DNA from 2 places in the Moraxella canis genome. Region 2 is predicted to be linked to the other one. Evidence: predicted binding sites of a transcription regulator. Region 2 holds the regulator's gene; the other holds the start of a gene.
What was found. The regulator PhoB, encoded in region 2, activates phosphate uptake and scavenging genes when phosphate is short. The targets are predictions, from matches to a motif close to TGTCATNAANCTGTCATAA.

Region 1 (5,829 bases), 400 kb from region 2:
TGTCAAAGCTTATCATAACAGCAGCATAATGGCATAGTTATATGGGAGAATTTAAATGGATGGTTGGATAATATGGGCATATCTTGCCCTAAATGTGTTGATATTAATACAAAATTTCACGCAAAAAACGCGCATCCGAAAACTGGAAGATGCGTTATTCGTCTATAAACAACAAGAGTGGCTTGAGTACGCAAAATCGCAATCACACTTACCGCAAGTCAAAGCCATCAAAGCCATTCGTACCAAATTCCCAGAGATCAGCCTAAGACAAGCGGTGCAGCTATATGTGATGATAAGTCCGCCAAAAAAATAACTCATGAAAAATCTTAAAACCCACGCACCCATGACCTTGAACGACAAGTTCATCGCATGGCTGCAGCTGACACGCTTTGATAAACCTGTTGGCACTGAGCTGTTATTACATCCAACACTTTGGGCATTGTTTTTGGCATACGCAGGTCAAAAATCACTGCCAAGCATTCAGCACATTGTGATTTTTGCCTTGGGAGCCATTTTGATGCGTGCGGCTGGCTGTGCGATCAATGACTTTGCCGACCGAAAAGTAGATGGGCAAGTCAAGCGCACCAATACAAGACCGCTAGCGGATGGCAGGCTGTCGCCAAAAACAGCGGTGCTCACCTTCGTTGGCTTATCTTTATTGGCGGCGTGTTTGCTGTTTTTTTTACCCAAAGCGGTTTTTTATTGGTCTTTGGGTGCGGTGTCATTGGCATTTATTTATCCGTTTATGAAGCGCTTTACCAACATGCCACAATTGGTGTTGGCAGCGGCATTTGGTTGGGCGATTCCCATGGCATTTGTCGCTGTCCAAGGTGCGCCTGATGTGTGGACTTGGGTGCTGTTTTTTGCCTATATGTGTTGGACGGTGGCTTATGACACCGAGTACGCCATGTGTGATCGGGATGATGATCTTAAAATTGGTGTCAAATCGACCGCCATACTCTTTGGCAGATACGATGTAAAAATCACCATGGCTTTGAATCTTATCTTTACGTTGCTGATGGTGGTCTCATTTTGGCATTATTTTAAAGTGATGCCCAAATGGCTGTGCGTGCTGACATTTGTTCCTGTGCTGATGATGTTTTTTCGACAATATCAGCTCATCGCTGACCGTGAGCGCTTAGCGTGCTTTACCGCTTTTAGAGAAAATGTTTGGGTGGGGCGGTATATTTTGGCGATGACGGTAGTTTTATGTGTGATTTATTTTAGATAATCTTAAAATTATATTAATTTACAAAAATTAACCGTCTATCATTTTAAAGAAACTTTTTGTAACTTTGCTAAATTGTCATCAAGCTGTCATAAACCAAATTTATAATTTGTACAGCTTAAGCAACTAAGTCACTCACTAAAACCTTGAAAACTTAGGTTCTTTGAAGTGGCTTTTTTCATTTATCTTTGGTGGATTTATGGTAAATTCTACAAAACAAGCCACGCCTTTGGCAGCCAATGTATTTTTTGGCTTACTGTTGGCTGGGATGAGCATCTATTTTATTCAATGGGGCTTGGTCTATACAATGCATCAGCAGGTGCTGTTGTTCATGATCGCAAGTTTCTTTGGTATTTTTATGGCATTCAACATCGGCGGTAACGATGTTGCAAACTCATTTGGTACATCGGTAGGGGCGGGCACGCTGTCAGTCACTCAGGCGTTGGCGGTTGCGGCGATTTTTGAGGTATCGGGCGCAGTGTTGGCAGGCGCGGCGGTGACAGATACGATTCGTAGCGGCATTGTCGACATCAGTGAATTGGGCGTCTCTCCAAATCAGTTTATTTATTTGATGCTTTCAGCGCTCGTTGCGGCGGCATTTTGGTTGTTATTTGCGACCAAACGCGGCTTGCCAGTGTCTACAACGCACGCAATCATTGGCGGTATCGTCGGTAGCTCGATCGTTCTTGGTATCAGCATTGGCGGTACGGATTTGGCATTTTCGACAGTAAAATGGTCAAAAATTCGTGACATCGCGATTTCTTGGGTGCTATCACCAGTCTTAGGTGGCGCGCTTTCTTATTTATTGTACAGCGTCATCAAGAAAAATATTTTGGCATATAACGAAAAAGCCGAAGCGATGGTAAAATCCATCAAAGCTGAGAAAAAGACGCTAAAACGCCAACAAAAAGAATATTTTGATACTTTGGCTGATAAAGAAAAGCTGCCATACACCAACGCCATGTTGCGTGACCAAGAAGTCTATAAAGACGGCGATTGCCAACGCGACGACTTGGAGACGGAATACTACCGTTCGGTGTTTGATCTTGAGCGCAAGCGCGAGAATTTGGATACGCTCAAAGCATTAAAAACCTGGGTGCCGCTCATCGCTGCATTGGGTGCGGTGATCATGACAGCCATGGTGGTATTTAAGGGTCTGGCAAATACAGGTCTAAAATTATCTACTTTGCAAGCTGGCTTGGTGATGGGGATGCTTGGTGCGATGGTTTGGCTGACTGCCTTTATTTATACCAAAACAATCCGCGGTAAACAAAAAGAAGATCTAGCCAAAGCCACGTTTGTGATGTTCAGCTGGATGCAGGTATTCACTGCGTGTGCTTTTGCGTTTAGTCATGGTTCAAACGATATTGCCAACGCCGTCGGTCCTTTCGTTGCGATCATGGATGTGATCAAAAATAACGCCGTCGAAGCTAAAGCAGCCGTACCTGCGCCTGTGATGCTGACCTTTGGTGTGGCATTGATTGTAGGTCTTTGGTTTATTGGTAAAGAGGTTATCCAAACGGTTGGTACCAACCTAACCGAGATGCATCCTGCGTCAGGTTTCTCAGCGGAGCTTGCTGCTGCTGCGGTTGTAATGGGTGCGTCTACCTTGGGTATTCCTGTATCAAGTACGCACATTTTGGTTGGTGCGGTTCTTGGGATCGGTTTGGTCAATAAAAACACCAACTGGAGCCTTATGAAGCCCATTGGCTTGGCTTGGGTTATTACCCTGCCAGCAGCTGCGATCATTAGTGCCATTTCGTTCTTACTGCTGACAAACTTTCTTTGAGTCATAACACGATACAGTCATCTGAAAGTTTATTTTAAATCGCTAAAACCCCTTTAGATATGCTCTCTAAAGGGGTTTTGTTTTTGAAACAGTTAAAATACCATATCAGACAACACAAAAGGCTCTAAAGATCAAAATTTTATTTTAATCTAAACTAATCAAAATAACTTTAAAATAGATGAGTGCAACCGCTGAAAGGTTTGATATTTGAGACATTTTGCAGTGAATTGTTTCTCATGTTTTCTTAATTGTTAAATTTCTATTTTTGCAATCAAGCCTTGCAAAAATGGCGGTTTATCGCACAAATTAATTACGCTATAATTCAAATCAATAACAAATCACAATTGGAGAAAATGATGAAAACTGTATTTCACGCTGCCGATTCTCGTGGCAATGCCGAGCATGGTTGGCTAAAAAGCCGTCATACCTTTAGCTTTGCAGAGTATTATAATCCACAGCGCATGGGCTTTGGTGTACTTCGCGTTATTAATGATGACTTTGTTCAAGGTGGAATGGGCTTTGGCAGACATCCGCACCGCGATATGGAAATCATCTCGATTCCTTTGAGTGGCGACTTGGCGCACAAAGATAGTATGGGTAACGGCAGTATCATTAAAAATGGTGACATCCAAGTCATGTCAGCGGGTACTGGTGTGACTCACAGCGAGATGAATGCTAACGCTGATGAGCCAGTGAAATTTTTACAAATCTGGGTATTAACTCGTAAAAATGGTGTTGAGCCACGCTATCAACAAATCACAATCGCTGATCAAGCCAAACCAAATGATTTTCAACAAATCTTATCGCCAAATGCTGATGATGATGGCGTGTGGATTCATCAAGATGCTTGGTTTTCACTAGCTAACTTTGATAAGGATACCAGCCGCCGCTATGATATCAAAAAACCAGGCAATGGCGTGTATGTATTTGTGATCAAAGGTGAAGCAAAAATCGGTGATCAGCAGCTGAGCGAGCGCGATGGTTTGGGCGTTTGGGATACGGATGGTTTTGAATTGACTGCTACGAGTGATGCCCAAATCCTATTGATGGATGTGCCAATGGATATCGCTGCTAACACCAATCAGCCTTAATGAATTTTTGATGAGCAATCATCAATTAATCGCCCAAAGTGGCTAAACAACACGGATCGCTTTGGGCAACTATAAATGTAAAATTTAACAACAAAGGAGACATCTGATGTCAAATAAATTTCTAGAATTACTAACCCCAGAAAACAGCCAATTGATCTTTATCGATCATCAGCCACAGATGGCATTTGGCGTACAATCAATCGACCGTCAAACTCTAAAAAATAACGTTGTTGGCTTGGCAAAAGCCGCCAAAGCTTTTGATATCCCAACCATCATCACTACTGTTGAAACCGATGCGTTCTCAGGTCATACATATCCAGAGCTACTAGAAGTATTCCCAGAAGCTCAACTACTTGAGCGTTCTTCTATGAACTCATGGGATGATCAAAACGTCCGTGATGCATTGGCAAAAAATGCACAAAATGGCCGTAAAAAAGTGATCGTTGCAGGTCTATGGACTGAAGTATGTAACCTAGGCTTTGCTTTGGCAGCGGCAGCTGATACTGACTATGATATCTATATGGTAGCCGACGCTTCTGGCGGTACTTCTGTAGAAGCTCATGACTATGCCATGCAGCGCATGATCCAAGCAGGTATCATTCCAGTGACTTGGCAGCAAGTGATGCTTGAGTGGCAACGTGACTGGGCACGCAGAGATACTTATGATGCAGTTATGGATATTGTCAGAGAGCATTCTGGTGCATATGGTATGGGCGTAGATTATGCCTACACGATGGTACACAGAGCGCCTGAGCGTGTACAACACGGTGAACGTATCGGCCCAAATCCGGCTAAATAATTATTGATAAATGTTTTGACAGAGGCGTGTTTGATTGAATGCGCCTTTGTCGCTTAAGCATTTTGGATACGTCATGAAAATGTATATTTTTTCTTTTGGTGTTGGAATTTTAGTGGGCGTTTTATATTATGTACTAAACGTACGATCGCCTGCACCGCCTGTCGTCGCTTTGATCGGGCTTCTGGGGATGCTTGTGGGTGAGCAAGCAGTTCCTTATGCCAAACAATGGCTGGCACCAAGCACTCAGATGAGTGAATCTCAAAGCCAAAATCCACCCAAAACTACCAATGACAAGGAGGCAACATGAGCACAGCTAATCAATCAGTAGATACCATCTTTTATAATGGTAATTTTACAACATTGGATAAAAATAACCCAACCGCTCAGGCAGTTGCGATCAGTAATGGCAAATTTGTCGCTGTTGGTGATGATAATACCATCATGGCAATGTCGGGCAGCAATACCAAGTGCATCAATTTAAAAGGTAGAAAAGTTCTGCCAGGGTTATTTGACAACCACACACACATCATTCGTGGTGGTCTAAGCTATAACTTAGAGCTGCGCTGGGATGGCGTACGCAGTTTGGCAGATGCGATGGCGATGCTAAAAGCACAAGTTGACATCACGCCAGCACCGCAGTGGGTGCGTGTTGTGGGTGGTTTTACCGAGCATCAATTTGCCGAAAAACGCCTGCCAACGATTGCAGAGATTAACGCAATTGCGCCAGATACGCCTGTATTTATTTTGCATTTGTATGACCGTGCACTATTGAATGCAGCAGCTTTGCGTGCTGTTGGCTACACCAAAGATACGCCAGAACCAGAAGGCGGTGAGATCTTGCGTGACAGCAAAGGCAATCCAACAGGTCTTTTACTTGCCAAGCCTAATGCCATGATCTTGTATTCAACCTTGGCAAAAGGTC
Region 2 (12,286 bases):
CCGCGTCGATGTTAACTTGCTACGCGCGCGCGTTGGCATGGTCTTTCAAAAGCCAACCCCATTTGCCATGTCAATTTATGACAATGTGGCGTTTGGTGTGAAGTTATATGAAAATTTATCTAAATCTGAGCTTGATGATCGCGTTGAATGGGCGCTTCAAAAATCTGCCCTATGGAATGAAGTCAAAGACAAGCTAAAAAAATCAGGTCTATCTTTATCAGGTGGTCAGCAGCAGCGTCTATGTATCGCGCGCAGTGTGGCGACGCGCCCTGAAGTGTTGCTACTAGATGAGCCAACATCAGCCCTAGACCCTATCTCAACAGGTGCGATCGAAGAGCTGATCCATGATCTAAAACAAGATTATACCATCGCGATCGTAACGCATAACATGCAGCAAGCGGTTCGCTGCTCTGACTTCACCGCTTATATGTATTTGGGCGATATGATTGAGATGGGCGAAACCAGCCAAATCTTCAACAATCCGCAAAATCAAGCAACGGCAGATTATATCGCTGGTCGTCACGGCTGATTGATCAAGCAAGAGTCTCTGTCTTGGGCCCAAGCTTTGGTGGGGCGATCAAAGGTGTCGTATTTTGATCGGTCAAAGGGCTTTGGCGGACAGCCCAAGGCGTGCTTAGCACTCCTTGGGTTTTATTTTGGTCGATGTCTTCTTACTTTTATGAATTAATTAAAGTTTGTTAAACGAATTAAGCCATGTTTTGTGGCTGTTATCGGACAATATTTATGTTACAATTTAACTCAGCCCTTACCCAAAAGCCTTATTCAACCTACCCAAAAGCCGTTTTAGGGAGTTCGCCATCAATGAGTGCAAAAATCTTGGTTGTTGAAGATGAGCCTGCCATCAATGAGCTGATTGCGGGGACTTTGGATTTGTCGGATTTTGATGTGGTTCAAGCCTATGACACCCAAGGCGCTTATGTGGCTGTGGTCGACGAAAAGCCTGATTTGATCTTATTGGATTGGATGATGCCACATGGAGAGTCTGGGATTGATTTTGCGCGCAGACTCAAGAAAAACCCAACCACTGCTGATATCCCCATCATCATGCTCACCGCCAAAGGTGAAGAAGATAATAAAGTGTATGGGCTCGATGCGGGTGCGGATGATTATATCACCAAGCCTTTTAGTACTCGAGAACTGATCAGCCGAGTCAAGGCAGTGCTTCGCCGCACAGGCATCGGCATGGGCAAAGAGCTGATGCAGGCGGGTAATTTATCCATCAACACAGCCAGCCAAAGAGTCATGGCAGGCGATGCTGAGATCACCATGAGTAGTACCGAATATCGTCTGCTTTGCTTTTTTGTGATGCACTCAGAGCGTGCCTATACACGCGCTCAGATTCTAGATGCGGTGTGGGGCGGTAATGTTTATATTGATGAGCGTACGGTGGATGTGCACATTCGTCGTCTGCGTAAGCTGCTGGCACCTTATGGGGCAGATACGCTGATTCAAACAGTGCGCGGTACAGGCTATCGGTTCTCGGATAAATAATCATGAAACACTCTGCTGCCGATTTTGGTTTATTGGTAGAGAATTTGCCTGATGGTATCGTGGTCATGGATATGAGCCGCTTGGCGATTGAGTACATCAATCCTGCCGCCAAGCGCTTGCTTGGTATCGCCTCTGATGAGACGCAAGGTCATGCCTTGCCAAGCACAGTGTTTGCAAATAGCACGTTTGAGCAGCTTTATGACATCTATAAAGATCCAAGTTTGCCCCACTCGTTTTGCCAAAATCACCCGACGATTACAGGCAATGTCCTAAACCTGCGCTTGGTGCGACTGACGGATGATCGCTGCGCTGTCATGGTCAAAGATCATACGCGCATGCAGCAGCTTGAGCAGATGCGGACAGATTTTGTGGGTAATGTGTCGCATGAGCTGCGTACGCCTTTGACAGTGATTTTGGGTTATCTTGAGAATTTTACACTGACTGATGATGTTAAGCCTGCGTGGGCGCGTGGGCTCAAACTTATGCGTGAGCAGGCTATCCGTATGAATGACTTAATCAATGATCTGCTCATGCTGTCGCGTCTTGAAAGTGATGAAACCAAGCCGATGGCTGAAGTCAATATGCCGCGCCTGCTGATGCAAGTATTTGATCAAGCATCTGCCAGTAACCAAGCGGGGCATTTGATTGATATTCATCTGGATACCGATAAAAATATTTTGGGGATTGAGGCTTATTTGTACAGTGCGATTATTAATTTGGTTTTAAATGCCATTAAATACACGCCATCAGGTGGGGCAATTGATATCATCTATGAAGAAGATGGCGGTGATGTTCATCTGTCGGTGACCGATAATGGCATTGGGATTAGTAGTGAGCATCTTGGGCGGCTGACTGAGCGATTTTATCGGGTGGACAGTGGGCGTAGCCGTGCGACAGGCGGGACGGGACTTGGACTTGCCATCGTGAAGCATGTGCTAAATAAGCACAATGCCCGCCTAGAAATCAGCTCAGAAGAAGGCGTTGGCTCTACCTTTCATATCATTTTTCCCAAAAGTCAAACCATCTCTACACAGACCTTACAAACACAAGCGATATAACAGATGCCCCTATCAGATACCGAAAAATTAGCCGCTATCGATATCGGCTCAAACAGTATCCACCTAGCCATCGCTGAGCGCCATGGCGATCAGCTTAGACGCATCGCTTCGATGAGCGAAAAAGTACAGTTGGCAATGGGGCTTGATGAGCACAATCACTTATCATCAGCTGTGATCGATCGCGGCATTGAGTGCTTGGCGCGATTTGCAGGGCGTTTGGGTGATGTGAATAACTCTCGGCTGCGTATCGTGGCGACCAATACACTAAGGCGCGCTGCCAATAGCCAAGAGTTTATCGCGCGCGCTAATGATATTTTGCCTGTGCAGATTGAGATCATCTCAGGACGCGAAGAGGCGCGGCTGATCTATCTAGGCGTGTCGCACACCTGCCCAAGTCATAAGCAAAGATTTGTGGTTGATATTGGTGGTGGCTCAACAGAGCTGATTATCGGTAAAAATCTCACCTCCATACTCACCGAAAGTACGCAGGTGGGCGTGGCAGGGTTTACGCAGCAGTTTTTTGGAGATGGTAGCATCAGTGCGTTGTCATTTGAAAAGGCGATTTATGCCGCCCAAAAAGAAATCATCAAGCATGGCAACCGCTATAAAAAAACTGGCTTTGATGAGGCAGTGGGATCATCAGGCACCATTAAGACCATCCAACAAGCGATCGCAGGGTTTGGGCTGGGTAATGAGATCACTTTGGCAGGCGTCGAGCAATTAAAATCGTCTTTGATTTCTTGTGGTCATATCGATGCCATCGATATGGTGGGTGTCAAGTCGCACCGAAAAGCCATTTTCCCTGCAGGCGTGGCGATCTTGCTTGCGATCATGCGTGTGTTTGGGATTCGTCTGCTTAGGTACTGTGATGGCGCGCTCAGAGAAGGCGTGATGTATGACATGTTATCACGCATGGATTTTCATGATGTGCGTGATGATTCGGTGGCGATGCTGATTGATCGATTTGGTGTCGATAAAAAACAAGCCAAACGCGTCGCCAAGACCGCAGGCGCGCTTTTTAATCAGGTGCATGAGCCTTTGGCTTTGGCGCTAGAAGGTGAGCAGATGCTCAGGCGTGCAGCTTTGTTGCACGAAGTGGGGCTTGCCATCGGGCATAGCAGCTATCATAAACACTCAAGCTATCTGCTCAGACATGCAGATATGGCAGGGTTTTCGCGTACCGATCAAGAAAAGCTGTCTTGGCTGGTTCGTTATCATCGCCGCGCCATCAATGGGGATGACTGCGAGCGCATCATCAAAAATGGCGGCGTGGGCTTGGCTTATTTGGCGCTTTTATTGCGCTTGTCGGTTGTCGCCAATCATGGGCGCTTTGAGATGTCTAAGCATCAGCTAAAACTTGCCATTGACGATAATCACTGGCATGTGACCGTAAAAATCGATCGCCCCGAACATCAGGCGTGTGTCATTGATATTCAAGATGAAGCACATTGGTTCGCCAAATGGGGCGTGCGTTTGACTGTGTCAAGCAACTGATAGATAAGTTTGGTGAAATTGTAATGTAAATCAGTGAGTTGCCATCAGATTTCATCATTTTGCCAAATTATTGCAAAAATTTTGTAAAAATGGCTTGACGGCATATATTTTTGGTGTATAATACGCAGCCATACAGCAAATGCTGATCAGCGGGAATAGCTCAGTTGGTAGAGCACAACCTTGCCAAGGTTGGGGTCGCGAGTTCGAATCTCGTTTCCCGCTCCAAATTTTAAAAAGCCCAAATCGAAAGATTTGGGCTTTTTTGTTGTTCAAAATCAAGGGGTTGGCAGCTATTATATCTTGTAGATTGGTTCGGGGATTATTAGCCTGCCATGCTAGCCGTTTGTTTTATTAGTGGAAATAAAAACCACCTTATGCCAAAGCAAATACCTATTGAATACGGCTGATTTGGATTGCGCTCAGCCACTTTTTGAGTCTTGATTTGTGATTTGTGCCGTGAGATCATTGCTAGACTAAAGTATGATAATCTGCGATAGGCTATCCGATCATTCTGCCACTACACACCTGATAAATATAGGTTTTTATGACGACAGTGATTCTGAAACCTTAACCACAATGATCTTTCTATTTCGATCAAGTGTGCTAATGATGGATTTGTATTCAGGTGCGAAGACCTATTTAAAGACATCATTGATCAACTTATTCAGGAAAATATCTTGACCAAAGACAACAAACTTATGATCACTCAAGATGATCAGGGTATAGACTTAGAAGATAGAATCGTAAAATTAAAAACAACGTTAGAGTATCTGATTGATCACTATTAATTAAAATTAGTCAAATCAAGTGAGGGCTGTTAGATAAATTGATATGTTGTATCAATGAAATATCAAACTGGTAAATGCATCATTTGCCCCCATATATTGATCAGATGCCCAAAACTGTCAAACAAGATTTTGGCTGAACGATCATAAAAAGAAGGTAAAATGATGACTGATTTATCCATTTTAGATTTATCCCCATTTCGTCAGGGCGAAAGCTTCGTTCAGGCGGTGGATAATACCGTAGCACTGGCTCAGCATGCCGAAAAATTAGGACTGAGCCGTTTTTGGATCGCTGAGCACCATAATACGCCGTATTTGGCGAGCTCTGCGACCAGTTTGCTCATTCAGCGTGTGCTAGATAGGACGGCGCATATTCGCGTCGGCTCAGGCGGCGTCATGCTGCCCAATCACTCGCCCTTTGTGGTGGCAGAGTATTATGGGACATTGGCGAGCTTATATCCTGATCGGGTGGATTTGGGGCTTGGGCGCGCGCCGGGTACAGATCCTGCGACTGCGCGCGCCATCCGCCGTAATCATGATGATTTTGCGATGAGTTTTCCAAATGATATCAAGGAGCTGCAATTTTATTTTGGTGACGAGACGGATAATGACAAAGTGCGCGCCTATCCTGCCAAAGGCCTAAAAGTACCGCTTTATATCTTGGGCTCGAGTACCGAAAGCGCGTATTTGGCGGCTCAAATGGGCTTGCCATATGCCTTTGCGTCGCACTTTGCACCACGCTTTTTGGCGCAGGCGGTGCAGATTTATCGTGAGTATTTTCAGCCATCGGCGGTACTTGATGCGCCTAAGGTGATCGTGGGGGTGAATGCGTTTGTTGCAGATACTGATGCCGAAGCGAAGTTGTTAGCCAGTACTAGTTTACAGTTTTTCTTAAATGTGGTGACAGGTCAGCGCAGTGGCATGAAGCCGCCCGTGACAGACATCGACGCGCACATTCCGCCGCACATTGTACAGATGGCTGATAGCATGATGTCATGCCGCTTGCTTGGTTCGCCTAAGACGGTGGCAGATCAGCTTGAGCAATTACAAAGCCAAGTTCAAGCCGATGAGCTGATGGCAGTCAGCTATATTTATGATGTCCAAAAACAGCACGATTCTTATGAGATGTTGGCTGATGTGGTCAAAAATTTTAAGTAGTGATCTGAAATCATTTTATAATATCGTAAATTAAAAATATGAAACATCAGCAAAACAAGTAGCCAAAAAATCAGCGCCTTCATCTTAAATGAAAGCGCTGATTTTTATAATGACTTAGCCAGCCTGCTTGGTGCCAAAAATCTTATCGCCAGCATCGCCAAGACCTGGGATGATGTAGCCGTCTTCGTTGAGATGGCTGTCTAAGGCGGCGGTATAGATTTTGACATCGGGGTGTGCTTCATTGACCAAGCGCACGCCTTCAGGTGCTGCGACCAGCACCAATGCTTTGATGTTGGTGCAGCCATGTTTTTTGAGCATATCAATGGTGGCGACCATGCTACCACCTGTTGCTAGCATTGGATCTAAGATCAAGGCAGGGCGACGGTCAATGTCATTGACAAATTTTTCAAAAAACGGCACAGGCTCTAGCGTCGTCTCATCGCGCTGAAGTCCGACCATGGAGATTTTGGCGGTAGGTAATAGATCAAGGACACCATCAAGCATCCCCAAGCCTGCGCGTAAGATGGGTACCACAGTGACTGTTTTACCTTTGATTTGCTCGCCAGTGATTTCACCGCACCAGCCTTGCATGCTAAAACTTTCGATCTCAAAATCTCGACTGGCTTCGTACGCCATCAGTCGCCCAAGCTCATTGGTCAGCGTGCGAAACTTATAAGTGCTGGTTTCTTTTTCGCGCATGAGTGACAGCTTGTGGCGGACAAGGGGATGGTCAATGACATGGACATTTAAAGGAGCGGTCATAATAGTGCCTTAATTAAGAAGATTTGCCACGATCTCATGATTTGAATGTGTGGCGATGCTGATAATGATACCAATTTTTTGGCAGAATTGCACTGGCTTTTGACTTGCCAATTTGAGTAAAGGCTACCCACAAAACCCTTAATCCACTTGCCGAAATCTTTGGCGATAGCGCGCTTTGGCTATTTATTAAGTCGCAGATCGCCTGTTTTAATCCAGCCTTTTTTGTAGCATAGCTTGGCAAATATCCAAGTCAAAATCGCAGGCAAAATGACATGAAAGCTGATGATAAGCATCCAAGTCATGGGACTGATACCCATGGCATCAAGCGTGCCAATCTGACCGACAAAGCCTGAGGTGCCCATGCCTGCCCCTGAAGGGATATTGGTCATGCCAAACACCGCCGTCGCAAAGGGGGCAAGCACGGCGCCTGATAGGGTGGGCGGTAGCCAGATTTTGGGATTTTTTAGGATGTTAGGGACCTGAATCATACTGGTGCCAAGCCCACATGCCAGCGCGCCACCGATGCCATTATCACGATAGCTCATCACCGCAAAGCCGATCATCTGCGCTGCGCAGCCGACCGTTGCAGCCCCTGCTGCCAAACCGCCAAGCCCAAGGCTGATGGCGATCGCCGCACTTGAGATGGGTAAAGTCAAAATCAGACCCATCGCAACCGCCACCACAATGCTCATCACAATCGGTGATAACTCTACCGCCCACATGATAAATTGCCCAAGGCTCACCATCAGCCGATCGATGGCAGGGCTGATAAATCCTGCCACTGCCATGCCGACGATGAGCGTCGTGGCAGGCGTGACGATGATATCCAAAGGCGTCATGCGATGGACAAATTTTCCAAACTCTGCCCCAATCAGCGCTGCCACGAATGCCCCAACAGGACCACCCATCGCCGCACCTGCAAAGCCTGTGGTGATCGAGGTGAACAGCACCAGCGGCGGCGCCTTGAGCGCATAAGCCACACCAGCGCCAATGGCTGCGCCCATTAGGCTTTGTGCTTGCGTGCCGATCTCGACCAGCCAAGGCAATCCAAGCCAAGTGCCCAAATTTTTGATAATCAATCCCAAAATCAGCGACGAAAACAAACCAAGCGCCATAAAGTTCAGGGCGTCGATGCTATAGCGCTGCCAAGAGATGGTAATATTTTGGCGCTCAAGATGTGCTTTGAAAGAAAAGTCGGTCATAAGATGATCTTAAGTTGATAAAAATTGACGCCCAAAGATTACTTTGTGGCGCTGAAATGATGAGCCAATCAAAGCCATTATTATAATTCAAAATTTATTCAAAAGTGATTAATTTTGACTGAAAACGGCGTAGCGATTCATTGATCTTGGATTGAATTTTCAAAAATCTATAACCGCTGATCACCACCGAAATACTCAAAAACATATAAAAATTTCTGCTAAAATAGGGCACTTAAGCCCAATGCATACCAACCAAAGTAGAATTATGAATACCCAAACTTCTTTTTTTGATGACGCATCCAAAGGCAGTTCTGCCAAAGCTGATGATAAGATCATCGCTCAGATGCGCGCCTTGATCGAGGTGCTAAAGCGCCATAATCATGCGTATTATGTGATGGATGCGCCGACGATTTCTGATGGCGAATATGATGGTCTGCGCCGCGAGCTGATGACACTTGAGGAGCAGTATCCCGATCTGATACAGCCTGACAGCCCGATCAATACAGTTGGTGGTGAGCCGCTACCATTTTTTACCCAAGTGGCGCATGAGGTGCCGATGCTATCACTGGGCAATGTGTTCAATGCTGATGATATGTCAGGATTTTTGCGCCGTGCCAATGAGCGATTGGGCGTGGTCATTGATGAGTATGAAATGGAGCTAAAGCTTGATGGATTGGCGGTATCGCTAAAGTATCAATGCGGTCAATTCATCCAAGCGGTCACGCGCGGCGACGGGCAGGTGGGCGAGGACATCACGCATAATGTCAGAACAATCCGTAATTTGCCATTGACTTTGGCAGGATGTGAGCAAATCAAGCGGCTTGAGATCCGCGGTGAGGTGCTGATGCCAAAAGCAGGTTTTGAAAAATTAAATCGGGAAAGCACCGCACGCGGCGAAAAAACCTTTGCCAATCCGCGCAATGCCGCCGCAGGCTCGCTCAGGCAGTTAAACGCTGCCATCGCCGCCGCGCGTCCGTTAGCGTTTTTTGGGTATTCGGTGAATGATGGATTACCAGATGGCATCACCACGCAGTCAGGCGCGATGCAGTGGCTTGGTCAGCTTGGATTTGAGACCGCGCCTTTTGAGGTCGCCAAAAGTCTTGATGAGATTCAAGCATTTTATGCCCACATTATCAAAACGCGCAGCCAGTTACCTTTTGAAATTGATGGCTTGGTCATTAAGGTGAATGATTTGGGTTTGCAGGCGCGATTGGGATTTTTAAGCCGTGAACCGCGCTGGGCGACTGCGTATAAATTCCCTGCCGAAACTGTGCCTACCAGGCTGATGGGTGTTGAGTGGCAAGTGGGGCGGACAGGGACTTTGACACCTGTTGGTAAGCTTGAGCCGGTGAATGTGGGCGGCGTTACGGTCAGTAATGTCACGCTGCATAATTTTGGTGAGATTGAGCGTCTTGGGGTGATGATCGGCGATATGGTCAATGTCCACCGAGCAGGTGATGTCATACCCAAGGTCTCCGGGGTCATCACTGAGCTGCGTCCTAGCGATGCTGGTTTGATCACTTTGCCAAGCACTTGCCCGGTTTGTCAATCGCCTGTCGCCTTGCCAGACGGTGAGGCGCTGGCAAGATGTACTGGCGGACTGTACTGCGCCGCCCAGCAGCAAGAGGCGCTGATTCATTTTGTTGCTCGCCGTGCGATGGATATTGATGGCTTGGGCGGTCAGTGGCTGATTAAGTTTTTTGAAATGGGGCTGGTTCGGACGGTGGCGGATATTTATAAGCTCCATGAGCAGGCTGAGCATTTGATGACGCTAGAAGGCTTGGGTGATAAATCAGTCACCAAAATGCTGGCTGCTATCGAAACATCCAAACAAACGACCTTGCCACGTTTTATTTTTGCCTTGGGGATCCGCGGTGTTGGTGAAAGCACAGCGCTGTCATTGGCGCAGCAGTTTGGCGATTTGCAGCCAATCATTGATGCGGATTTAGAAGCGCTGCAAGCTGTCCCTGATATCGGTGAAGTAACCGCCCAATCAATTTACGATTTTTTTCGCGCGCCGCATAATATTGAAGTGGTGCAGGCGCTGATTGAGGCGGGTGTTCATTGGCAGGCGATGGATACGCCCGACGCATCGTCGCTGCCATTGGCTGGCGAGACTTGGGTGGTGACTGGTACTTTGGCAAGTATGGGGCGCGATGAAGCCAAAGATAAACTCATTGCTTTGGGTGCTAAAGTTGCCGGCAGCGTGTCGGCGAAGACCACACGGCTACTTGCTGGTGAAAAAGCCGGCAGCAAACTTGAAAAAGCTCAAAAGCTTGGTGTTGCAGTCGTTTTAGAAGATGAATTTTTAGCACTACTGACTTCATACGATCAGGCATAGCAGCGATGAGTCGGATAAATAATCCACAAACCCTGCCCATGCTTGGGCTATTGATCGGGTGTATCTTATTTGGCATGGGCAGCTTGATTGTGGTGCATGTCGATGTTGGCGCTTATGCCATGGCATTTTGGCGATTGGCGGTGTCGTCTATCGTATTTGTGCTGCTCGCGCTCTTGTTTCGCCAAAAGTTCCCCCGATCAAAACCTGCCTTGGTATATGCACTGCTTGCAGGCGCCGCGCTTGGTCTTGATTTGGCGCTATGGCATGAGAGCATCCATGCGGTAGGTCCTGGCATTTCTACCCTGTTAAATAGCTTGCAAATTTTCTTTTTGGCGTTTATTGGCTTTTGTTTTTTTGGCGAGCGTCAAAATCGGATGCAGCTTGTTAGTCTTATGCTTGCGGTGATGGGTGTAGCGCTGATTGCCAGTCCTGAGTTTAGGCATAATGGGCAGGCAGGCTTGGGCTTTGTGACAGGGATCGTCTCTGGTGCCTGCCTTGCGATTTCTTTGACTTGGGTTCGTCAAGTGCATTATCATGCGCCGACGCCACTGTTTAGCTTGATGGCTTTGGTGGGTGCAGGGGGTGCGATGGCGGTGCTGCCTTTGATGCTTTGGCTGGATCAAGGTCAGATCCTGCCCAAGACACCCCATGAGCTTGGCTGGATCTTGGTCTATGGCACAGTCATGCAGTGCTTGGCTTTTGGTGCGATTGCGTTTAGTATTCCGCGTCTGAGCTTGGCGGTGACGGGACTGTTATTATTATCTGAACCTGTAGCGGCACTGATGCTGGATTATTTTTGGTTAAATAAATCCATCACCGCCATACAGTGGCTAGGCGCGGCACTCACCATGGCTGCCATTTATTTAGGCTCGGTCAAAGCCAAAGCCAAGCACTGATTTGGTAAAACTCAAACCCTTTTTGATTCGCTGATTTATTGAGCGTTTTGAGTCGATACAATCTCAATGGGCAGCTCCAAGCCTTCAGCAAATTTATCAGAGATAATATAGCTATGCTGTTCATTGACGACATCAGGCGTCACTTGAATGATCAGCGCAGGATCGCTGCCATCACGAAAGCGATGAGCGATATACTGATTGCCAAGCTGATCGACGATTTTACCAAGCGCTTCTGGGCTTGCCATGGATAGCAGCATAGAATATTGCGCTTGTTCAGCACTGATATTGTAGACATTGGCATAATTAACGACAGGCTCACTGTCGATCAAAAATGGATAATCAAAGGCAGTTTTATCCACTTTGGCGGTCTTGGTATCAATGTGCGACCAGTCAATTTTTGTTTTGCCATCTTCGGTGATGATGGGCTGAATTGACGACGCCAAAGGCTCATGATCTGCCCCAAGCTCATCTAGTAGCGCTTGAAAATCATGGGGATTGTCTAAATTTTCATGATCATCGGTGGTTTTGGCAGCCTTAGCGTCATCATGGATGAGTTTTAAATTATCTTCAGTGCTGCGGTCATGGCAGCCGATGAGTGCAACCGCCAAAAGCGGTATGATAAACTTAAACACAGGCATATCAATCATCCAAATAAATTTTTGTACTAGATTTTACCGAATTCATCACAAATTGGCTATTAAAATTAGCGACATTATTATCACCAGACAGATTTTGGCGCGTAAAGCGATGATAATCTTGCATGTCTTTATTCACAACCGTCAGCACAAAGTCATAATCCCCTGAAATTTCATAGCAGCTGAGCACTTGCGGATGTGTTGCCATCAGTCTTTCAAATCGGTGCTGCATTGGCGTGTTTGAATGGGTCATTTTGATCAGTACAAGCACGATCAGCGGTCTGTGGACTTTGGCAGGATTGACGATGGCGACGGTGCGTTCGATCGCTTTGACATCGCTTAATTGACTGATGCGCCGCTGCGCTGTGGCGGTGGAGATTTGCAGTTTTTCAGCGATCGTTTTTAGGGGTAAGGTGGCATCGTCTTGCAGTATGTTTAAAATT

Region 1: a site for PhoB is predicted at 1,305-1,323, ahead of U0021_RS02110 (inorganic phosphate transporter). Genes of this name have one in related genera too.

The regions. Positions count from the first base shown of each region.
Region 1 covers NZ_CP139961.1:488,142-493,970, reverse strand. The annotation lists gene U0021_RS02120 (hypothetical protein) at 56-313, shown strand; gene ubiA (4-hydroxybenzoate octaprenyltransferase) at 317-1,231, shown strand; gene U0021_RS02110 (inorganic phosphate transporter) at 1,428-3,017, shown strand; gene U0021_RS02105 (pirin family protein) at 3,374-4,108, shown strand; gene U0021_RS02100 (hydrolase) at 4,215-4,907, shown strand; partial or broken gene U0021_RS02095 (DUF1427 family protein) at 4,981-5,136, shown strand; gene U0021_RS02090 (amidohydrolase) at 5,211-5,829, shown strand, end outside.
Region 2 covers NZ_CP139961.1:888,368-900,653, reverse strand. The annotation lists gene pstB (phosphate ABC transporter ATP-binding protein PstB) at 1-529, shown strand, start outside; gene phoB (phosphate regulon transcriptional regulator PhoB) at 823-1,512, shown strand; gene phoR (phosphate regulon sensor histidine kinase PhoR) at 1,515-2,570, shown strand; gene U0021_RS04020 (Ppx/GppA phosphatase family protein) at 2,574-4,064, shown strand; tRNA gene U0021_RS04015 (tRNA-Gly) at 4,214-4,289, shown strand; gene U0021_RS04010 (LLM class flavin-dependent oxidoreductase) at 5,015-6,007, shown strand; gene upp (uracil phosphoribosyltransferase) at 6,122-6,769, opposite strand; gene U0021_RS04000 (PTS transporter subunit IIC) at 6,949-7,971, opposite strand; gene ligA (NAD-dependent DNA ligase LigA) at 8,237-10,312, shown strand; gene U0021_RS03990 (DMT family transporter) at 10,318-11,208, shown strand; gene U0021_RS03985 (hypothetical protein) at 11,244-11,846, opposite strand; gene U0021_RS03980 (Lrp/AsnC family transcriptional regulator) at 11,848-12,286, opposite strand, start outside.